Regions from separate parts of the Fictibacillus marinisediminis genome, predicted to be linked through region 2. Evidence: a T-box and tRNA genes for the amino acid it is inferred to sense, from the RefSeq annotation. Region 2 holds a T-box; the other holds one or more tRNA genes.
The links. A T-box is a leader RNA that pairs with one kind of tRNA and senses whether it is charged. The one in region 2 lies ahead of tyrS (tyrosine--tRNA ligase), so its partner is inferred to be a tRNA-Tyr.

Region 1: it has a tRNA-Tyr gene. The T-box ahead of tyrS (tyrosine--tRNA ligase) is inferred to sense a tRNA for this amino acid. The anticodon was not compared.

The regions. Positions count from the first base shown of each region.
Region 1 covers NZ_JAIWJX010000002.1:163,426-175,244, reverse strand. Annotated here, with positions in the region: gene glmM (phosphoglucosamine mutase) at 1-600, opposite strand, end outside; gene LCY76_RS01085 (CdaR family protein) at 604-2,025, opposite strand; gene cdaA (diadenylate cyclase CdaA) at 2,009-2,839, opposite strand; gene LCY76_RS01075 (anti-sigma factor family protein) at 3,066-3,683, opposite strand; gene sigW (RNA polymerase sigma factor SigW) at 3,689-4,264, opposite strand; gene LCY76_RS01065 (aspartyl-phosphate phosphatase Spo0E family protein) at 4,477-4,644, shown strand; gene rocF (arginase) at 4,673-5,575, opposite strand; tRNA gene LCY76_RS01055 (tRNA-Ala) at 5,823-5,898, opposite strand; tRNA gene LCY76_RS01050 (tRNA-Gly) at 5,903-5,976, opposite strand; tRNA gene LCY76_RS01045 (tRNA-Lys) at 6,027-6,102, opposite strand; tRNA gene LCY76_RS01040 (tRNA-Tyr) at 6,134-6,217, opposite strand; tRNA gene LCY76_RS01035 (tRNA-Thr) at 6,256-6,331, opposite strand; tRNA gene LCY76_RS01030 (tRNA-Val) at 6,351-6,426, opposite strand; tRNA gene LCY76_RS01025 (tRNA-Glu) at 6,462-6,536, opposite strand; tRNA gene LCY76_RS01020 (tRNA-Thr) at 6,540-6,615, opposite strand; tRNA gene LCY76_RS01015 (tRNA-Asn) at 6,617-6,691, opposite strand; rRNA gene rrf (5S ribosomal RNA) at 6,731-6,846, opposite strand; rRNA gene LCY76_RS01005 (23S ribosomal RNA) at 7,120-10,057, opposite strand; rRNA gene LCY76_RS01000 (16S ribosomal RNA) at 10,389-11,819, opposite strand, start outside.
Region 2 covers NZ_JAIWJX010000002.1:2,986,922-2,998,740, reverse strand. Annotated here, with positions in the region: gene LCY76_RS15930 (acetoin utilization protein AcuC) at 1-435, opposite strand, end outside; gene LCY76_RS15925 (acetoin utilization AcuB family protein) at 432-1,079, opposite strand; gene LCY76_RS15920 (GNAT family N-acetyltransferase) at 1,101-1,733, opposite strand; gene acsA (acetate--CoA ligase) at 1,898-3,613, shown strand; gene LCY76_RS15910 (transglycosylase domain-containing protein) at 3,639-6,452, opposite strand; T-box leader at 6,596-6,813, shown strand; gene tyrS (tyrosine--tRNA ligase) at 6,867-8,126, shown strand; gene rpsD (30S ribosomal protein S4) at 8,313-8,915, opposite strand; gene megL (methionine gamma-lyase) at 9,263-10,474, shown strand; gene LCY76_RS15890 (GAF domain-containing protein) at 10,597-11,082, opposite strand; gene refZ (forespore capture DNA-binding protein RefZ) at 11,237-11,819, shown strand, end outside.

The sequences.
Region 1 (11,819 bases), 2.8 Mb from region 2:
GATATCGGCTTCCAGATCAGCAAACAGATGCGGAGCCAAAGAAGATGTGGCACCGTGAGCGCAGTCGAGTGCGATATGCATACCGGAAAAATCGCCAGGGACGGTTTGTTTTAAATATTGAAGGTACTTTTGTCCGCCTTCGAAATAGTCGCCTACTGAGCCGATATCCCCGCCTGAAGGGCGCGGAAGCTCGTCTTTCTCCTGATCGAGGAGAGCTTCAATCTCTGCTTCCTGCTCATCCAATAGCTTAAAGCCATCCGCTCCGAAAAACTTAATTCCGTTGTCAGCGACTGGGTTATGGGAAGCAGAGATCATGACACCTGCCTGTGCGCCCAGTGCCTTTGTCAAGAAAGCAACGCCAGGTGTTGAGATGACACCTAAACGCAATACTTCAGCTCCCGTAGATAAAAGGCCCGCCACCAGTGCTCCTTCAAGCATATGACCAGAAATTCGTGTATCTCTGCCGATCAGTACTTTTGGTTTTTGGGTTTCCTTTGTTAATACATATCCCCCAAATCGGCCAAGTTTAAATGCTAATTCTGGTGTAAGCTCTGTATTGGCAACTCCTCTTACCCCGTCTGTTCCAAAGTATTTTCCCATGATTTAATTCTCTCCTTCAGTAATTGATTCGGTACGATCCGATTTTCCCTCTGCCTTTGATTGAGAAAAGGTTGGGTTATTGTCCGGCTTGCTGCCGGCAGTGCCGTTATTCTCGTTATTGCTGTTCTTATCCCCGCTCTGCGATGTGGTTTGGTCAGACTGGTTATCAGAGCCGGTCTGGGTTTCTGGGGTTTCGATTTTAATTCTCGCCGTCGTAAACTCCTTTTTCATTTGAAGGTTCTTGGAGTTTGAGGCTTTTATTGAAATCGTATGCTCACCTGGTTTCAGCTTGCTGACATCAACATATGCCGTAATATCTGAAGCCACCAATGCATCAACAGTTTTTTTGCTGCCTGTAATGGTCACATCCATCTTTCCGCTCGCAGGAGATAAGAAGGACGCCTGCTGTTCAGGAGTCTCTCCCCTCATTTCAATAGGGATATCCTTAAAGGTCTTTGTTTTAACGTCATTCTCTACATCCACTTTTACTTGGACTTGTTTGGGATTTACAGCTTCTGTGCCTTTTGGAAGAGGCACATCAACGTCTATCGTTGAATCTTCTTTAATCTTGTCTAAATCTATGTCTACGCCGCTTACTTCACTGATTTTATCAAGGGCGGATGAAGGACCTGTTAACGTCACTTCTTTCGGATCCATCGTTATACCTGCAAGGGTAAGCCCGTCAGGAAGGTTGCCTTTTTCATTCAGGCTCAGCGGTACCGTTTTACTTGGTTTTGTGATAGGGACCGTAACATTGACAGACTTCGGATCAATCAGTACATCGAGCAGATTGCCTTGACTGTCGTAAGCCCGCAGCGGCACCCTTGATTCTACCTTATCCTTGGCATTCGAAACATCCACAGATGCCCGGATACTTGCAATATCACTGATGTAATCCTCTGGACCTGTTACATACACACTCTTCGGCGAGTAGCTAAGTTTTCCGGCTTCATAACCCTCCGGCAATTTATTCTTGTTCTTGATATCCACAGAAATCGGGATCTGCTTCGTTTGTTTTCGGTGAAGCGTTACTTCCACTGCCTGAGGTGATGGAACGGCTTTTAACCCTTCCGGAACATTCCTGATTTTTACAGGAACTTTTTTTGTACCTGGACCCATCTTTGTAAGATCGATATAGACTTCCATTCGACGGTCCACTTTTAATGCTTTCGTCAGCAGATTGGAAGAACCCGTCAGCTTGACGTCCACCGATCTGGGCAAGTCTGTTAGTACGTATTTATTTTCATCAAATAAAGGCGTTATGGTAACCCCGCTTACCGTTTCACTCGTCTTGGATACGGAGGTGAACAGGGATTGCCGGTCAGATTGCTGCTGGTTTTCCATGGATAGGACGGTATAAAGCATTAATGCCAAAAGAAAAGCGATAATTTTTACAAACCAATTGCTCTTAAGGAGTTTGTCCATTTTTCTTCCCCCTCCAATTCCAGCGTGATGAGGAAGCATTTTTGCCTGATACCATTAATTCCGCATTCAATAAAGCTCTCAGTGTTTCCTCATTCAGGTTGCGATGGATTTCTCCGTTCTTCGTAATCGAGATGCTACCGGTTTCTTCTGAGACGATGACAGTAATCGCATCTGTTACTTCACTTACACCAATAGCCGCTCTGTGCCTTGTACCCAGTTCTTTGGAAACAAACGGGCTTTCGGTCAACGGAAGATAACAGCCTGCCGCAACGATTTCATTCTGCCGCAAAATAACCGCTCCGTCGTGCAGAGGCGTGTTGGGCACAAAAATATTGGTCAGCAGCTCTGATGACAATTTCGAATGAATAGGAATCCCTGTTTCCACATAATCGGTAAGACCGGTTTCTCTTTCAAACGATATGATGGCCCCAATTCGGCGCTTGGCCATATAACTGGTTGACTTAACGATCGCATCAATGGAGTTTCCCATCTCCTCTTCGTCAGCTAAACCAGATCGGGAAAACAGTTTTCCCCTGCCGAGCTGCTCCAGCGCTCTCCTTAATTCAGGCTGGAAAATAATAATAATGGCCAATAATCCATATGTAATGGCTTTATCCATCAGCCAGCCCATTGTCCGCAGTTCAAAGAAACTGCTCGCAAGCCATACAGCTACAATGACCACAATTCCTTTTAAAAGCTGTACCGCCTTGGTTCCTCTAATCAGCATTATTAATTTATAAAAAACATAGGTAACCAGCAAAATATCAACGATCTGGCTGATATAGCTACCTAAACTAAAATTTCCAACAGGCAACATGACATCACTCCACTTCAGGGAACTACTCTTTCTATGTTAATGTAGTGCAACAATGATCATAATTATTCGGTATCCCTTATTATAGCATATCCCATCCGCTGCCATAAAAGTTGGAGACTGAGCGGCCGGGTGTCGTTTGCTGTGTTATAAAGTCCCGAAAAAGTAAAAAGCCGGCCATAAACAGGCGGCTTTTTAGATCTTCATATTAGTTCGATGCTAAATATTATTTTTGTTCCTCTCCTGTGAAGAACATTTTAAGTTTATACCAGACCCATTCCACCACTTGATGGATTTCCTGGCTGTCACCGGTGATCTGGCCCGCGGAAGCCATATATTTTTTCCCCTTGATGACGACGACATCGCCGTCAACCTTTCCTTCCACCCTCACATCGCCATTTTCTACGACCAGATCACCTTTGACCGTCTTTCCCTTAGGAACGATAACCGTATGCGTGGATGGCTTGATCTGAACGTTATCCGAGCCGGAGACTACTGATAGTTCATTCCCGGTACTCCAGTTGGCCATTACTGAACCGAACATTAAGATTAAGAATACTGCAGCCGCAGTCAGGACTGGATAACGCCTGATCCATTGAGCCGGCATCCTTTTCTTTTTCACGGCAGGAAGCCTCTTCATTACATCCTCTGTAAAATGGTCAGGAGCAACAACAGGCGCTGATTCTTTCATGTCGGAAATGATTTCTTTCAAGGCATAATAGTGCTCTCTGCAGGCTTCGCAATTTTCCAGATGTATGTCCAGCTCTTTCTGCTCCAGCTCCGTTATATCCCTATCCAGGGCTTTATCAATCAGGCTCATATATTTTTCTGTATCACATGACATTATGTTCACCTCGATTTTGCAACCTTTTTATACACCTTTTTTAACGCTTCTCTTCCCCGATGTATCCGTGTTTTGACAGTCGGGACGGGCAAATCCATAACAGAGCTGATCTCTTCAAGCGATAGATCTTCGACATACTTTAGCAGGATCGCTGTCCTGTACTTTTCCGGAAGTTTCATGATTTCCTGCTGGAGATGATCCCGCTTCTCCTTTTCCTCCACTTCCTCTTCCGGAAGTGGAGCCGCTCCTGCCACCTGGCTGTAAAGCGTTGCTCCTTCTGTTCCTGGAATCTCGGCATCCATAGAGTAATCCGGTTTCTTTTTCCGCAGTTTATCAATACACAAGTTTGTGGCGATGCGATACAGCCACGTTGAAAACTTATAGCTTCCACTGTATTTATCAATGTTTACGTAAGCGCGGACAAATGCTTCCTGAGCAAGGTCCTCCGCCTCATGGCTGTCTCCGACCATTCTGTAGCACAGCCGGTATATTTTATCTTTGTAAATTTCAACAAGACCTTCAAAAGCCTCCTGGTTCCCTGCTCTTACTTGGGTAACCAGATTATTAATTAATGAATCCATTTCAATTTTCCACCACCAGTTGCGGTTCGTATTTTTCTACGTTTAGTATTCAAAAAAGTTTCATATTCCATAAAAAATTAAGCAATTTTTATTTTAGCATGAAAACAGACAGGGATAGAGAAATGTTTTGTACAAAATTTAGAAAATGAGTTTTAATTTGGATAATTGAGGGAATAGTGGAATAAAAGATTTTTTTTAAGGAGCGTGTACACATGGATCGCAATATCCTGCTAAGAGAAATTGAAGATTCACGAAAAAAAATGAATGAAATGTCTAAAATTATGCCTTTAATCGCTGAAGAAATTGTTGAAATCAGCCAACACATAGATGCTCTTTTAAATGAATTCCAAAAAGCAAACGTAAAAAACAGCTACTCTTAATTCGAGAGCTGTTTTTTTTGATTTATTATTATAATAATTTTTCGCCGAATAGTGATCCCATTAGCGCCACAGCCACTGTCGCTGTTTTGTTTCTTTCGTCAAGAATTGGATTGACTTCTACAAATTCAGCTGAGGTAATAATCTGAGACTCGGCCAGCATTTCCATCGCCAAATGGCTTTCTCTGTAGCTGATTCCACCAAGAACCGGCGTACCTACCCCCGGTGCGTCAAGCGGATCCAAACCATCAAGGTCAAGACTTAAATGAACACCATCCGTTTTTTTAGAAAGATATTCAATCGTTTCCTCCATTACCCTGGTCATGCCGATCCGATCAATTTCATGCATCGTGTATACTTTAATGCCACGTTCTTTGATCAATTCTTTTTCTCCTTCATCCAATGAACGGGCACCGATAATAACAATATTTTCAGGCTTAACTTTTTGCTCATATCCTCCAATGCCAGTTAAGGATTCATGCCCTATTCCCAAGCTTGCTGCAAGCGGCATACCATGAATGTTTCCGCTTGGTGAAGTATCAGCGGTATTCAAGTCTCCATGGGCATCATACCAGATAACGCCAAGATTTTCGTAGTGCTTGGCAATTCCAGCAAGAGAGCCGATCGCGATACTGTGGTCTCCTCCAAGGACAAGAGGAAACCGGTTTTCCTGAATCACATTAGAAACCGTGTCTGCCAGCTTTTCACTCGCAGTTGAAACTTCTTGAAGGTTCTTAAGATTGGTTTCTATTGTTTCTTCTATTGTCCCAGGCCGGGCAATCTCTATGTCCCCGAAATCCTGGACATTATAATTTATATCTTCTAAACGTTCCACAATACCTGCATATCGAATGGCGCTTGGCCCCATATCAACGCCGCGCCTTGTCTGCCCTAAATCCATCGGTACTCCGATGATCGTAATATCCTTCTTCATTCTGTACGGCCTCCCCTTATGCTGTGTTTCAAAAATTCTATAAATTCATTGTAGCCTGTCTATTCATGTTGGTTCAACTGGACAGAAATATGCATAGATATACCGATACGTAAGCGCTTTCGAGGAGGTTGATGGATAATTATTAGGACAAAAGCACCGACCTCTTTATTGGATCAGGAATCCTTGAAGATTTGAAAGACATAAAAAAGCCCTTAGACGAATGTCTAAGGACAGTGCTTATTATGTATGGTGGAGCCTAGCGGGATCGAACCGCTGACCTCCTGCGTGCAAGGCAGGCGCTCTCCCAGCTGAGCTAAGGCCCCATAATGGAGCGGGTGATGAGAATCGAACTCACGACCAGAGCTTGGAAGGCTCTTGTTTTACCACTAAACTACACCCGCAATATTATACTTTGTTACCATTGATATCATCTTTTATTCAGAAGTTCAAATGGTGAGCCATGAAGGACTCGAACCTTCGACCCTCTGATTAAAAGTCAGATGCTCTACCGACTGAGCTAATGGCTCGTGTTATAACATAATCTGTCGGAAATAAAGATGGTGGAGGGGGACGGATTCGAACCGCCGAACCCAAAGGAGCGGATTTACAGTCCGCCGCGTTTAGCCACTTCGCTACCCCTCCACATAAAAAAAGGCTTCAGACATTGCTTATAAAAAAAATGGTGCCGGCTAGAGGACTTGAACCCCCAACCTACTGATTACAAGTCAGTTGCTCTACCAATTGAGCTAAACCGGCCTGCCGTTGGGATAAATAATGGTGGAGGATGACGGGTTCGAACCGCCGACCCCCTGCTTGTAAGGCAGGTGCTCTCCCAGCTGAGCTAATCCTCCGTATTAAGGAATGTTATTTTCTTAACGAAAAAACTTGGTGACCCGTACGGGATTCGAACCCGTGTTACCGCCGTGAAAGGGCGGTGTCTTAACCGCTTGACCAACGGGCCGACTGGAGCTTCCAACCGGGCTCGAACCGGTGACCTCTTCCTTACCATGGAAGCACTCTACCTACTGAGCTATGGAAGCATGGCTCCACAGGTAGGACTCGAACCTACGACCGATCGGTTAACAGCCGATAGCTCTACCACTGAGCTACTGTGGAATAAGAATAAAACCACATACGAGTATGTTTGAAATGATAGCCTGGCAGCGTCCTACTCTTACAGGGGGAAGCCCCCAACTACCATCGGCGCTGAAGAGCTTAACTTCCGTGTTCGGTATGGGAACGGGTGTGACCTCTTCGCTATCGCCACCAGACTGTCTTTCAAAGCATGTCCTATTTTCTCAAGGACAAGTTACATTTTACAATGTATTTGCTCTTTTGACAAGAGCTTTTTTAGAAAAAATGAGGCATATTCCCTCAAAACTAGATAACTTCTTCATCCAAACTTTCACTGATGCTAACGTCCAGCTCCATGAACCATATCCTCGAGGTCGTTTCAATCCCTCCTACGAACACCAAAAACGTGTTCTCGTCAGGATATCTCCAACGCTTGTCGGATATAAACGGTTCATACCGCTTTTGTTAATAAGGATAAGCCCTCGACCGATTAGTATCTGTCAGCTCCACGTGTCACCACGCTTCCACACCAGACCTATCAACCTCATCATCTCTAAGGGGTCTTACTCACTTAATGTGATGGGAAATCTCATCTTGAGGGGGGCTTCATGCTTAGATGCTTTCAGCACTTATCCCGTCCACACGTAGCTACCCAGCTATGCCCCTGGCGGAACAACTGGTACACCAGCGGTGTGTCCATCCCGGTCCTCTCGTACTAAGGACAGCTCCTCTCAAATTTCCTGCGCCCGCGACGGATAGGGACCGAACTGTCTCACGACGTTCTGAACCCAGCTCGCGTACCGCTTTAATGGGCGAACAGCCCAACCCTTGGGACCTACTTCAGCCCCAGGATGCGATGAGCCGACATCGAGGTGCCAAACCTCCCCGTCGATGTGGACTCTTGGGGGAGATAAGCCTGTTATCCCCAGGGTAGCTTTTATCCGTTGAGCGATGGCCCTTCCATGCGGAACCACCGGATCACTAAGCCCGACTTTCGTCCCTGCTCGACTTGTAGGTCTCGCAGTCAAGCTCCCTTGTGCCTTTACACTCTGCGAATGATTTCCAACCATTCTGAGGGAACCTTTGGGCGCCTCCGTTACAATTTAGGAGGCGACCGCCCCAGTCAAACTGCCCACCTGACACTGTCTCCGAACCGGATCACGGTTCCAGGTTAGAATTTCAATACAGTCAGGGTAGTATCCCACCGACGCCTCCATCGAAGCTGGCGCTCCGACTTCTCAGGCTCCTACCTATCCTGTACAAACTGTACCAAAATCCAATATCAAGCTGCAGTAAAGCTCCATGGGGTCTTTCCGTCCTGTCGCGGGTAACCTGCATCTTCACAGGTACTATAATTTCACCGGGTCTCTCGTTGAGACAGTATCCAAGTCGTTACACCTTTCGTGCGGGTCGGAACTTACCCGACAAGGAATTTCGCTACCTTAGGACCGTTATAGTTACGGCCGCCGTTTACTGGGGCTTCAATTCAGAGCTTCTCCCGTAAGGGATAACCCCTCCTCTTAACCTTCCAGCACCGGGCAGGTGTCAGCCCCTATACTTCGCCTTGCGGCTTCGCAGAGACCTGTGTTTTTGCTAAACAGTCGCTTGGATCTATTCACTGCGGCTCTCTCGGGCGTTAACCCTATCAGAGCACCCCTTCTCCCGAAGTTACGGGGTCATTTTGCCGAGTTCCTTAACGAGAGTTCTCCCGATCATCTTAGGATTCTCTCCTCGCCTACCTGTGTCGGTTTGCGGTACGGGCACCTCTTTCCTCACTAGAGGCTTTTCTTGGCAGTGTAGGATCAGGGACTTCGGTACTGTAATTTCCCTCGCCGTCACAGCTCAGCCTTCACGATTGCGGGATTTGCCTCACAATCAGCCTAACTGCTTAGACGCGCATTTCCAATCGCGCGCTCTCCCTACCTTCCTGCGTCCCCCCGTCGTTCAAACGGAAAGGAGGTGGTACAGGAATTTCAACCTGTTGGCCATCGCCTACGCCTTTCGGCCTCGGCTTAGGTCCCGACTAACCCTGAGCGGACGAGCCTTCCTCAGGAAACCTTAGGCTTTCGATGGACAAGATTCTCACTTGTCTTTCGCTACTCATACCGGCATTCTCACTTCAAAGCGCTCCACCAGTCCTTCCGGTCTGACTTCACTGCACTTCGAACGCTCCCCTACCACTGTACCTTACGGTACAATCCATAGCTTCGGTGATACGTTTAGCCCCGGTACATTTTCGGCGCAGAGTCACTCGACCAGTGAGCTATTACGCACTCTTTAAATGGTGGCTGCTTCTAAGCCAACATCCTGGTTGTCTGGGCAACTCCACATCCTTTCCCACTTAACGTATACTTTGGGACCTTAGCTGATGGTCTGGGCTGTTTCCCTCTTGACTACGGATCTTATCACTCGCAGTCTGACTCCCGCGGATAAGTCTCTGGCATTCGGAGTTTGACTGAATTCGGTAACCCTGTGGGGGCCCCTAGTCCAATCAGTGCTCTACCTCCAGGACTCTAGCCGCGAGGCTAGCCCTAAAGCTATTTCGGGGAGAACCAGCTATCTCCGTGTTCGATTGGCATTTCACCCCTACCCACACCTCATCCCCGCACTTTTCAACGTGCGTGGGTTCGGGCCTCCATTCAGTGTTACCTGAACTTCACCCTGGACATGGGTAGATCACACGGTTTCGGGTCTACGACAACGTACTATGGCGCCCTATTCAGACTCGCTTTCGCTGCGGCTCCGCCTTATCAGCTTAACCTTGCACGTTATCGTAACTCGCCGGTTCATTCTACAAAAGGCACGCTGTCACCCGTTAATGGGCTCCAACTACTTGTAGGCACACGGTTTCAGGATCTCTTTCACTCCCCTTCCGGGGTGCTTTTCACCTTTCCCTCACGGTACTGGTTCACTATCGGTCACTAGGGAGTATTTAGCCTTGGGAGATGGTCCTCCCGGATTCCGACGGGGTTTCACGTGTCCCGCCGTACTCAGGATCCACTCAGGAGGGAACGAAGTTTCAACTACAGGGCTGTTACCTTCTTTGGCTGGCCTTTCCAGACCGCTTCATCTACCCCGTTCCTTTGTAACTCCATGTTGAGTGTCCTACAACCCCAGAGGGCAAGCCCTCTGGTTTGGGCTGATTCCGTTTCGCTCGCCGCTACTCAGGAAATCGCATTTGCTTTCTCTTCCTCCGGGTACTTAGATGTTTCAGTTCCCCGGGTCTGCCTTCTCATATCCTATGTATTCAGATATGGATACCATCCCATTACGGATGGTGGGTTCCCCCATTCGGAAATCCCCGGATCAATGCTTACTTACAGCTCCCCGAGGCATATCGGTGTTCGTCCCGTCCTTCTTCGGCTCCTAGTGCCAAGGCATCCACCGTGCGCCCTTTCTAGCTTAACCTTTATCGACGATTGATCAGCTTCCAATCTCTTCGTCAGCTTTGTTCTTCCGGTGCTCATGTAGGCGAACTACACTCCGCTCCTCCAGAACTTCGCTTCCTCGATCTTGTCGCTGCTGAATCGTCTTAATTGTTACTAAATCAGCGCACAACTAATGAATTAGTTGGCTTTGTTTGGATGTTTCGTTATCTAGTTTTCAAGGAACATGGTCCGTGCGCGCAAAAAAATGCGTCACATAACCTCTATTGTTTGAAAGAAACGATGTTCTTTCAAAACCAAACAAAAGCTCAGGTAAGTTCATGAGGCATCTAAGTGCGCTCATGTCTCCATAGAAAGGAGGTGATCCAGCCGCACCTTCCGATACGGCTACCTTGTTACGACTTCACCCCAATCATCTGTCCCACCTTCGGCGGCTGGCTCCTAAAAGGTTACCCCACCGACTTCGGGTGTTACAAACTCTCGTGGTGTGACGGGCGGTGTGTACAAGGCCCGGGAACGTATTCACCGCGGCATGCTGATCCGCGATTACTAGCAATTCCGGCTTCATGTAGGCGAGTTGCAGCCTACAATCCGAACTGAGAGTGGCTTTTTGGGATTGGCTCGGCCTCGCGGCTTTGCAACCCTTTGTACCACCCATTGTAGCACGTGTGTAGCCCAGGTCATAAGGGGCATGATGATTTGACGTCATCCCCACCTTCCTCCGGTTTGTCACCGGCAGTCACCTTAGAGTGCCCAACTGAATGCTGGCAACTAAGGTCAAGGGTTGCGCTCGTTGCGGGACTTAACCCAACATCTCACGACACGAGCTGACGACAACCATGCACCACCTGTCACTCTGTCCCCCGAAGGGGAAAGTCCTATCTCTAGGATGGTCAGAGGATGTCAAGACCTGGTAAGGTTCTTCGCGTTGCTTCGAATTAAACCACATGCTCCACTGCTTGTGCGGGCCCCCGTCAATTCCTTTGAGTTTCAACCTTGCGGTCGTACTCCCCAGGCGGAGTGCTTAATGTGTTAACGTCAGCACTGAGGGTGGAACCCCCCAACACCTAGCACTCATCGTTTACGGCGTGGACTACCAGGGTATCTAATCCTGTTTGCTCCCCACGCTTTCGCGCCTCAGCGTCAGTTACAGGCCAAAAAGCCGCCTTCGCCACTGGTGTTCCTCCACATCTCTACGCATTTCACCGCTACACGTGGAATTCCACTTTTCTCTCCTGCACTCAAGTTCCCCAGTTTCCAATGACCCTCCACGGTTGAGCCGTGGGCTTTCACATCAGACTTAAAGAACCGCCTGCGCGCGCTTTACGCCCAATAATTCCGGATAACGCTTGCCACCTACGTATTACCGCGGCTGCTGGCACGTAGTTAGCCGTGGCTTTCTGGTCAGGTACCGTCAAGGTACCGGCAGTTACTCCGGTACTTGTTCTTCTCTGACAACAGAGCTTTACGACCCGAAGGCCTTCATCGCTCACGCGGCGTTGCTCGGTCAGACTTTCGTCCATTGCCGAAGATTCCCTACTGCTGCCTCCCGTAGGAGTCTGGGCCGTGTCTCAGTCCCAGTGTGGCCGATCACCCTCTCAGGTCGGCTACGCATCGTCGCCTTGGTGAGCCGTTACCTCACCAACTAGCTAATGCGCCGCGGGCCCATCTGTAAGCGTCAGCACAAGGCCGACTTTCAAAAGAGAAACAGGCGTTTCTCTTTATCATCCGGTATTAGCTTCGGTTTCCCGAAGTTATCCCCGTCTTACAGGCAGGTTACCCAC
Region 2 (11,819 bases):
ATAGACGCAAAAACCGGATGCCTTCCCTCTGAATCCGTGATGAAGGCCTCCACTGGCGTTGAAACCATAAGAAGCTTTACCCTCCATGACCATATCTGCCGCAGTTAAGGTAGCTCCGACAATAAGCGCACTCGCTTCATGCATGCCGGGAAAAATGGGCGTGTCCTCTGTTCCAAGACCGTAATTTTCAGCTGATACAGCATTTAGTGTTCCTTCTCCTGCTTTTTTTACTGCCTCAATATATGCTTTGTCGTGTATGAGGCTAATTTCTTCGTCTGTAGCCATCCTCGGCTTTACGATCTGGCTGTCCTCCAAGGCACCGGAAGAGCGCAGAAGTTCATATGTTAATTGGACACGCAGCTGGTTAAAGGGATGATCTTCATTGAATTTATAGCGAAGCATATCCTCGGAATAGATAAAAACCGGTTTCTTCATCTTTCCACTTCCGGTTCCTGCGGCCAAATGACGTCATAACCATTCTGCCTTAGTTCAGAAGCAATGCGGTATGGATTCATCGTCCCGATCCGGAACACCAGAATCTTTTGGTTTTCTTCTTGTTTGTCCGGATAGACGAGAACACTGTTGATGTTGATTTTAAAATTCTTGATCAGAGAAGCAACATCAGCCAGTTTGCCAGCGATATTTTCAACCTTAACTTCAAGATGTGAGCTGGGCTGATGAGCGCCTGTAAGCTGTATGAGAGTGTACAGCATGTCCCGTTCAGTGATGACCCCTACCAGTTTTTTCTTCTCAAGGACGGGGATGCAGCCGATCTGATGCTCGTAAAAAACACCAAGAAGGTCTTCCGCAAAATCAAGTGAATGTGCTGTGATCACATCACTTTTCATAATCTCAGAAACGGGCCGCTGAAATTCTTCAGGATGATCGGCAGCATCAAAGATGGACGGGCTGGCGTCTCTTAAATCACGATCAGAAATAATGCCGACAAGCAATCCTTCTTCGTCAACAATCGGCAAATGGCGGATGCGGTGAGTTTTTAAAAGAAGCAGAGCTTCCTTAATCGTCGTCTGTGGCATGGCTGTAACAGCCTGTTTATTCATCATGTCCTGAACAATCATCTTTATTTCTCCCTTCTCCGGTCAATACATAAAGCGGTTCTGGAAACGGATTTTATCGAATTGCTGTACCGAATTCATCGTTATTCTTTTTCCGACCCTGACCATTAGACAGTTTGCAGGATGTGAGCTGATCTCCGGATCGTCAGTTGCCATATATTCCAGGCCTCCGGCATTCATCATTTTCTCCATCACTTTCCGGTAATCCCAAACCGACAAGCCGGTTCCTTTCAGATCCCAATGCCAATAATATTCAGTTGTGATAATGATGTAATCTTCCATCGCATCATCCATCATCGATACTTTTAATAGGCTTTTCCCTATTTTACAGTTGCGGTAATCCGCAATGACTTCAATAGCACCGAGTTCAAGCAGGTTCTCCATGTTTCCTTGTGACCATCTTTCCATCGGATCAGGATAGACATAGGTCACATAGCCGATAATTGTCTCTTTGTTTCTAGCGATAATGATTCTTCCTTCATCAAGGCCTGCAATCTCAATGAGAGCTTCACGCTGCTGGTGCGGGGGCCTGAACGCCTTTAATCCGGCATGAAATTCGTAGCCTGCCAGATGTTCAGGCGAAATCGGCCCTTCGATAATGACCTTGCCCAAAGGTGTATCAATGGCAAGGCAGTTGTATGTTTTCTTATGGTTCATTTATACACCACCCAATTTGAAGTTATCCTATTCTATTATACATAAACGAAATCATTTGTAAGGGCTTTCAACTTATTTGGTGTGACAATTCTAATAAATTTAAAAATTAAGAACGATTATGATATAATGGCTTTGAATATCTTGGCATAGGAGGAGATTGACTAATGAAAGTGGAAACGCTTCCGAGTGTAAAGGGTAACTTTAACCTTGAAGACTATCAAGCAGCATATAACGCATTTGACTGGAAAAGCATAGAAAAAGAATTTTCCTGGTATGAAACGGGGCGAGTCAATCTAGCCTATGAAGCGGTTGACAGACATGCAGAAGGCGATAGAAAAAATAAAGTAGCACTTTATTTCTCAGATCAGAAAAGAGACGAGAAGTATACATTTAAAGAGATGAAGGAACAATCTAATCGGGCTGGCAATATGCTCCGCCAGCTTGATGTTGAAAAAGGGGACAGGGTGTTTATTTTTATGCCGCGTTCTCCTGAGCTGTATTTTTCACTGCTCGGGGCAATCAAACTGGGAGCCATCGTCGGCCCGCTGTTTGAAGCATTTATGGAAGGAGCAGTCAGAGACCGTCTGGAAGACAGCGAAGCTAAAGTACTGATCACGACTCCTCAGCTATTGGAGCGCGTGCCTGTCAGCGAACTTCCTCATTTAAAACACGTTGTGCTCGTTGGTGAGGACGTGAAGGAAGAAGGGCCGTATGTCAATTATTTCAGCCGAATGGAAAAAGCGGACAAGGAGCTCGATTTGGAATGGGTAGACCGTGAAGACGGGCTGATCCTTCACTATACATCAGGCTCAACCGGTAAACCAAAAGGCGTCCTCCATGTTCATAATGCGATGATTCAGCATTATCAGACCGCTAAATGGGTACTTGATCTTAAAGAATCCGATGTTTACTGGTGCACGGCCGATCCCGGCTGGGTGACAGGAACCTCCTATGGTATTTTCGGACCTTGGCTGAACGGCGCCTCCAATGTGGTCCGAGGCGGCAGGTTTAGCCCGGAAGATTGGTACGGTACGATCGCAAAGTATGGCGTAACGGTTTGGTACAGTGCACCAACCGCATTCCGTATGCTTATGGGAGCCGGGGATGAGGTCGTAAAACGCTTTGATCTTTCTTCGCTCCGACACATCCTGAGTGTTGGCGAGCCGCTGAATCCTGAAGTAGTCCGCTGGGGCATGAAGGTCTTTAACCTGCGCATCCATGATAACTGGTGGATGACGGAGACAGGAGCTCAGCTCATCAGCAATTTCCCGGCAGTTGAAGTTAAGCCGGGCTCAATGGGCAAACCATTCCCGGGCATTGAAGCGGCTATCATCGATGATCAGGATAATATCCTGCCGCCTAACCGAATGGGGAACCTGGCGATTAAAAAAGGATGGCCTTCCATGATGAGAGCGATCTGGAACAATCCGCAAAAATATGAATCTTACTTTACCCCTGGCGGCTGGTATGTGTCTGGAGACTCAGCCTACATGGATGAAGACGGCTACTTCTGGTTCCAAGGCCGTATTGATGATGTCATTATGACATCGGGTGAAAGGGTAGGGCCTTTTGAGGTAGAAAGCAAGCTTGTCGAACACCCTGCAGTTGCAGAAGCTGGAGTAATCGGGAAGCCAGACCCGGTTCGCGGTGAAGTCATTAAAGCATTCATCGCACTGCGTGAGGGTTATTCTCCGAGCGAAGAATTGATTCAGGAAATCAGATCGTTTGTGAAATCTGGTTTGGCCGCTCACTCAGCGCCAAGAGAAATCGAGTTCAGAGACAAGCTTCCTAAGACAAGAAGCGGCAAGATCATGCGCCGGGTACTCAAGGCATGGGAATTGGACCTGCCGACAGGCGACTTATCCACGATGGAAGACTAATCATTTAAAGCAAAAAGCCCGCGAATTAATTCGCGGGCTTTTTTGGTTTCTTTTTATCATCATTTTGGGCAGGAGGAGGATCCTTTGGCTTTTTCCCTGCCGTTGGATCATCCGTTCCCGGTTTGTCTGGTTTCTTTGGATCTGTTTTTTCTTTGCCGCTTTTAATCTTCTCAGATGGCGCCGATTCCTTGCCCGAGACGTCTACTGCTGTAACAAACAGCACGCCTGATGGGGCAGAAAGAGAGGTTTTATCTGATGTTAGACTGCCGATTTTCTTAAACGGACCGTTTCCGGTAGCAGAATAATAGACACGGTAGCCAACTACATCACTTTCTCCTGACGCAGACCAGGAAAGCTTCCCGCCTTTGGCTGACAGTCCGCTGACTGTATCAGGGTTTTTTCCGTTCTCTGGAAGATTTGTCTTAGGAAGAAGATGGTCAGAATTTTCTTCTCCGGTCACTTTCTTCAAGTCGACTCCGTCAAACAGAGCATCGTCAATGAGGACGCCTTTTTGAGTAAATTCTTTTGGTGTCGATTCGGACGCTTTGTATTTCTTTCCGTTTGCAATAACATAAAGCCCGGTATCCAAGCTGTTATCTGTTGAATCTGGAGCATATTTTACATTGAATAGATCTGTTGTGACAAGACCTGCTGACCGGCAGAGATCAGATGGAAGTTTTCCCGAGATCCCGCAAATCTCTTTCCTGACAATTCCCGAAGGCATGGGGAAAAGATGCTTCGGAGCCATGAGTGATGGCGCGTATTTATAGGCATCATTGGCAAAAGCTGCCCACAGGGTCTGGCTAATATGCTGTTGTCCTGTTGGAAGGGCTTCAGGTTTATCATATCCGTGCCATACACCAAGCGTTACGTTAGGATTGGTTGCTACAAACCAAGAATCCTTGGCTGAGGATGTGGTGCCGGTTTTTCCGGCCCAATCTGCATAAAAGTTCAGTCTTCCTGGAATGCTTGCTGCGGTTCCCCCTGGCTTCAGTACATCCCTCATCATATCAAGGATAAGATAAGAGGTTTGCGGAGAATATACTGGCACCGGCTTAGATTGATGTTTATATAGAACTTTTCCATGTTTGTCCTCAATTTTTTCAATGAGGTAGGCATCCACAAACTTGCCTTGGTTAGCAAAGGTTGCGAAAGCGTTCGTATTCTCTTCTACGGTTACCCCGTGAGTCAATCCGCCGATGGCAACAGATGTAGCCGATCTGTCTGTATCAGTAATGGTTGTGAATCCCATTTTCTCCAATCGATTGAAGGCATCGGCCCGATTCGCTTTCATGAAGCTGCGCAGTGCAGGAATATTATAAGACTTGGCAAGTGCGGTCCTTGCGGAAAGGAGTCCATGAAAACGGTTATCATAGTTGTTTGGTGCGTAATTGCCAATGGTCAGCGGTGTATCAGGAATGATGTAACCCGGCTGCACTTTACCTTCCTCGATGGCCGGAGCATATGCGAGCAGCGGCTTCATCGTTGAACCATTCTGTCTTAATGCCTGAGTGGCATGGTTCAGCTGTTCACGGTTGTAATCACGCCCACCGACAAAGCTGATGATGGCTCCTGTTTTATTTTCGATCAGTATGGAGCCTACTTCCTGCGGCTGCTTTTCATAGATCCATTTTCCTTTGGCGTTCTTCACGCGGACAAGGTGGGTAGAGCCGAAGAGATATTTGTTCTTCGCTGTTTTCTCCATTTTCTCATAGATCTTTTTATTGATGGTCGTATGAATTTTCAGGCCTTTTTGGCGCAGCTGTACAAAAGCATTCTGACGGTATTCATCTTTTGTGTTCTGCTTAAGCTTGTCAAAGTTCTTGCCGTCTTTTTTCGCCCCGATCCTTGCAAGGATATCTGCTGAACGGCGCTCGACTTCAATGCTTAAGTAAGGATATTTTTCGTAAGAAGATTCCTTCTTCGTTACAAAGTGTTTTCTCACATTATATTTCAGTGCTTTATCGTATTGTTCAGGTGTGATGGCTCCATTTGTCAGCATGCGGTTCAAAACCGTTTTCATGCGGTTGGTACCATATGTAATATCTTTTTTAACTGCACCTTGTTGTGTAAATGGAGAATAGACAAACGGGTTTTGCGGCATGCCTGCAAGGAAAGCTGCCTGCGGCAGGTTCAGTTTGTCAGCGTCAACACCGAAAACTCCCTGAGCGGCCGCCTGGATGCCGGCTACGTTTCTGCCGGAGGAGTTACGGCCGAATGGAACGATGTTTAAATATGCTTCAAGGATTTGCTCTTTTGTAAACAAGTGCTCGAGTCTGAGTGCGAGCAGGATTTCTTTCGCTTTTCTGTCGAAGGAAACCTCGTTCGTTAAGATCTGGTTTTTAATGAGCTGCTGAGTAAGTGTACTCCCGCCCGAACGGGTATCGGAGCCTGTTACTTCCTGAAGCGTTGCCCTGAGGATAGCCTTTGGAACAATGCCGTCATGCTCATAGAAATATTGATCCTCCGTTGAAATAACGGCATCTTTTACGAAAGGTGAGATATCCTTTAAAGAAACCTCCTGGCGGTCAAGGTCAGCACGCAGCTTGCCGATCAGCTGCTCTTTGTCAAAATACATTGTACTCGTTTCTTCGTAATTGTAAATGTTATCCTTCATGGTGCTGTAAGCTCTGACTGGCTCGTTTTTTACAAGCGAGGCCAGAAAGCCAGCTCCTGCTCCAGCAGCCAAACAGCCGCCAAGCAAGAATAATACCACGATAATTAAGAATAAGTTCCAGGTGAATGTGTATGTTTTATCTGCGGCCTGTATAATTTTTTTCTCATTTAGATACGCAATAAAGCGCCTCCATTTTTCCTTAATTTCCTCTAGATGAGACATTTGTAAATTCCCCCCTATCTGACTAATTATATCATATCCCTTGTCGTTTGAAGGGGGACTTAAGACAATTTTGTCAGTGGATGAGGAATTGACAATGCGTAAAACCTGTGGTAAAAATGAAGAATATATGTCAATTGGATAAAGCAAAAGCGAAGATAGGATTTAGTAGTAACCGTCTCCCTGTTACAGAAAGCTGGTGGCCGCTGCAAACCAGTACATAGACAGTTTATGAATTACACCCTGGAGCTTTCTTTGTGAAATGAAAGTAGCAAAGACCGGTTGAAAAGCCGTTAATGGATATGAGTGGGAGGAAATACGTTTCCTTCAACGAGGGTGGTACCGCGATAATCACGTCCCTTATTACAGGGGCGTTTTTTATTTGTCTTCATCCAGAAACTGAAAGGAGCAACTATAATGACAATTTTACAAGACTTGGAATTTCGAGGTCTCATCAATCAAGTGACTGACCGGGAAGGTTTGGAAGAAAAGCTGCAGAGCGGAAAAACCCCTTTTTATTGCGGTTTTGACCCGACAGCAGACAGCCTGCATGTGGGCCATCTGCTTGTGATCATGACGATGCGGCGCCTTCAGCAGGCAGGCCATCAGCCTATCCCTCTTGTGGGCGGAGCGACAGGAATGATTGGGGACCCAAGCGGGAAGAAGGCAGAGCGGACGTTAAATGAGGCCAGTGTGGTTCAACAATGGAGCGAACGAATTAAACAGCAGCTTTCAAAGTTTTTGGACTTTAACGCTCAGGATAATCCTGCGAAAATCGCCAACAACTATGAGTGGATCGGCAGCATGGACGTTATTTCATTCTTGCGTGATGTAGGTAAATACTTTCCGCTGAACTATATGCTTGCAAAAGATTCTGTAGAATCCCGTTTGGAAGCTGGGATTTCTTTTACAGAGTTTACGTACATGATCCTTCAGTCGTATGACTTCCTTCAATTGTACCGCCAGGAAGGGTGCCGTATGCAGCTTGGCGGAAGCGACCAATGGGGCAATATCACAGCTGGTCTGGAATTGATCCGCAAAGCCGGAGAAGAAGAGAGAGCATTCGGATTAACCATCCCGCTCGTAACGAAGAGTGATGGAACAAAATTCGGGAAAACAGAAGGCGGAGCGATCTGGCTTGATCCGGAGAAAACCACTCCTTACGAGTTCTATCAATTCTGGATCAACACGGATGACCGTGATGTGATTAAATTCTTAAAGTACTTCTCATTCAAGAGCCATGAAGAGATCAACGAACTTATTGAACAAGTGGAGAGCGCACCTGAAAAACGTGCTGCGCAAAAGGCGCTTGCAGAAGAACTTACTGCTCTTGTGCATGGAGAACAGTCATTGGAACAAGCCATCAAAATCTCTCAGGCACTGTTCAGCGGACAGCTTTCTGAATTGACTGGAGCTGAAATTGAGCAAGGCTTTAAAGACGTGCCTTCCTTTGAAATGGAGTCTAAAGAGGATATCGGTCTGATCGACCTGCTTGTAGCAAGCAAAATCTCTCCATCAAAGCGCCAAGCTCGTGAGGATATAACCAATGGTGCAATCTCTATCAATGGAGAGCGGTGCCAGGACCTTGACAAAGTGGTGGGAAGCAGCTCTCGTATTGATGATCGATTCGTCGTCATCAGGAGAGGGAAGAAGAAATACTTCTTGATCCGATACTAATTTTGCTGAATAAGGAGAACCGGCCCTTGTGATTGGGCCGGTTTTTTGTGTTCGATAATAAAATTCGATTTTCGCTAATAAATGCCGAGAGATGCCACTATTGAGGGGTGAGAGCTATATTTTGGACTGTCTGCTGAAATATGCAATAAAAAAAACGCCCCGTAAAAACGGAGCGTTTTCTTAAACTTAACGAGAGTAGTACTCAACGATAAGCTGTTCTGAAATTTCAGCCGGTAATTCAGAACGCTCTGGTAAGCGAGTGAATGTACCTTCTAGTTTGTTTTCGTCAAAAGTCAAGAAGTCAGGAACAAAGTTGTTCACTTCGATTGCTTCTTTAATAGCGCTAAGATTTTGTGACTTTTCACGAACACCGATAACTGAACCAGGTGCTACGCGGAAAGATGGAATATCAACGCGCTTTCCGTTTACAGTAACATGGCCATGGTTTACCAATTGACGAGCTGCACGGCGAGTGCGGGCAAGACCAAGACGGTAAACGATGCTGTCTAAACGAGACTCAAGAAGGATCATGAAGTTTTCACCATGAATTCCTGTCATTTTGCCTGCATCGTTGAAGATACGGCGGAATTGACGCTCGTTTACACCATACATATGACGAAGCTTTTGCTTCTCTTGTAATTGTAAACCGTATTCAGAAAGTTTTTTACGTTGGTTAGGACCATGTTGTCCTGGAGCGTAAGGACGCTTTGCTAATTCTTTTCCAGTTCCGCTTAGGGAAATACCTAAACGACGGGAAATCTTCCATGTAGAGCCAGTATATCGAGCCATGAATGACTCCTCCTTCACGTGTTTTGTTTTTGTAAAACACAACAGTGACTGTTTTCTTTTCATCTGCTTATTTTATTTGCCTATACCTTCACTTCAGCAGCCTTTGAAGCTACGAGATATACCATGCTTCTTCAAACATGTAACAAAATAAAACAAATGACGAACACAGTGCCGCTTTATTTTACACAAAGATTAGTATATGTTTTTTCGGGAAACAAGTCAAGGGCTAGTCTTAATATAAAGGCGCCATGGCAGTGATGGCTGAATACAATAATGGCAAAGCGGAAGGAATAGCGTTTCTGTGGGAGAAAGTTTATAGAAAGCGCTTACAAATAAAAAAGGGGTGCATATCTATGAAGTCCAAGTATTTTGAAACCAATGCCATACACGTTGGGTATGAGGACAGCCAGCATGGGGGAAGTCTGTCTCCGCCGATCTACCAGACCTCGACTTTTGTTTTTCCGGATGCAGAAACGGGCGAGCGGAGATTTGCCGGAAATGAAGCAGGATATGTTTATTCCCGGCTGAAAAATCCGACAGTGGTTATCTTTGAGGAGCGAATGGCAGAACTGGAAGGCGGGGAGAAGGGTTTGGCTTTTGCATCCGGTATGGCCGCAGTTTCAGCAGTATTGCTCGGCCTGTTGAAAACAGGGGACCATATCCTTTGTTCGGAAGGGGTCTATGGATGTACCTTCGGACTTCTGCAATATATGGAAGATCATCTTCAGATCGGGCACTCGCTTATTCCAATGGAGAATGAAGCCGCTATAGAAGCTGCGATTTTGCCGAACACCTCACTTATTTACATCGAGTCGCCGATCAACCCGACGATGAAACTTGTAGATTTAGAAATGGTGTCTAGAGTTGCCAGAGAAAAGAACATTCCAGTCATTGTGGACAACACCTTTTGTTCTCCTTATTTGCAGCAGCCTCTGAAAATGGGCTGTGACATTGTCGTGCACAGTGCTACGAAGTATCTTTGCGGCCATGGTGATGTCATCGGAGGTGTTGCAGTTGGAAGGGAGGACGTGATGCAGCAGATTGCAATGACCGCCCAGAAGGATATCGGTGGGATCATGTCCCCTTTTGAAGCATGGCTGCTTTTAAGGGGCATTAAAACGCTGCCTGTCAGAATGGACCGCCACTGTGATAATGCCGAAAGGATCGCTGTTCTTTTAAAACGCCATCCCTGTATTGAGTCTATCTTTTTTCCAGGAGATCCGGACTTTGCTCAGTATGAGGCAGGGAAGAGACAGATGAAAAAGGCTGGCGGAATGATCAGCTTATTGATAAAAGGAGGCAAGCAGGAAGCTCAGCAGATGATGAATGCATTAAAGCTTGTCAAAATTGCAGTAAGTCTTGGGGACGCTGAGACGCTTATCCAGCATCCGGCGACGATGACACATGCCGTAGTGCCCGAACAGGAACGGGAAAAGATGGGGATCAAACAGAATCTGCTGCGCTTATCCGTGGGGCTTGAAGCCTGGCAGGATATATGGGCAGATCTCGAGCAGGCTCTTCAGAGTGTTTATCAAAAAGAAAATCAGGTCGTAAGATAAAAAGAACGGCCCGGAAGGTTTCCGGAGCCGTTCTTTCACATAGAAGTAATGTCTAGCTTCATCCCTGGTCTTCGGAGGTCAATCTAATAAATCACAATTCGTCTTAGGTCGCTTACGGTTTTCTATATATGCTTGTTCAGTTCATCAACAAACCGCTCGAGCCAAACTTTGTCGATCTCATCAAACCTGTTTTTTTCAGGGCTGTCAATATCAAGTACGCCAAACAGCTGGCCATTTTTTACAATGGGCACAACAATCTCGGATTGGGATGCAGCATCGCATGCGATATGCCCGGGAAACTGGTGAACGTCTTCCACAATCAGTGATTGCTGGTCTTTTGCAGCCGAACCGCAGACACCTTTTCCCAATGGAATTCTTACGCAGGCCGGCAGTCCTTGAAACGGTCCGAGGACGAGCTGGTCTGACAGTTCTTCATATTCATAAAATCCAACCCAATTAATAGCGGGGAGGAACTGGTTTAATAGCGCTGAGGCGTTCGCCAGGTTAGCGGTAATGCTTGTCTCGCCTTCTAAAAGTGCACGGAGCTGCTTGAGGAGCAGATCATATCCCTCTTCGCGATTTTGACTGTATTTTTCGACTGTAAACATGAACATCCCCCTTTTTATGCTAGCGGTCTTTCCCTATCTTATCAAAAATTGTAGAAGATTACATCAGAACAGGTGTATTTGTCGAGCGATTGTTAAAGGGAATATCAGGTTTTCCAACGAAAAAAGAAGTAATAAGAAGGGTGGTGGATACTAAATGTCAAAAGATCAGATGGCTACCAAAATTAAAATTGCCGAAGCTGCGATTGAATTGTTTACAAACCAGGGGTATCAGGGCACCTCGGTCAGGCAGATTGCCAAGAGGGCGGGTGTTAACCTTGCTCTCGTTTCCTATCATTTTGGCGGGAAGCAAGGCTTGCTTGAAGAGCTGATTTCATCATTTTATGAAGGGTATATCCGCAAGATTGAAGTGGTGTACCATACATCGATGGACTATACAGTTAAAGATCAGCTTTTGACCATGATTGAAAGTGTCCTGCATTACCAGCTGAAGCAGCCTGATCTGTCACGTTTTGTCCATCGGGAAATGACGCTTGATTCTACATTGGTAAGGGAAGTGATGACCACTTACCTCTCTAAAGAAAAATATTTTTATGACACCCTATTTGAAAAAGGCATGAAACGAAGAGAGTTTCATAAACAGCCTGTCATGCTCCTGACCATGCAGCTGAGAAATCTGCTCATCATGCCTTTCCTTCATCCTTTATATATATCTGAAGTCTTCTATACGGCTCCACATGATCCCTTATTCGTTACGTCTTATGTGAGTTTTATCAATA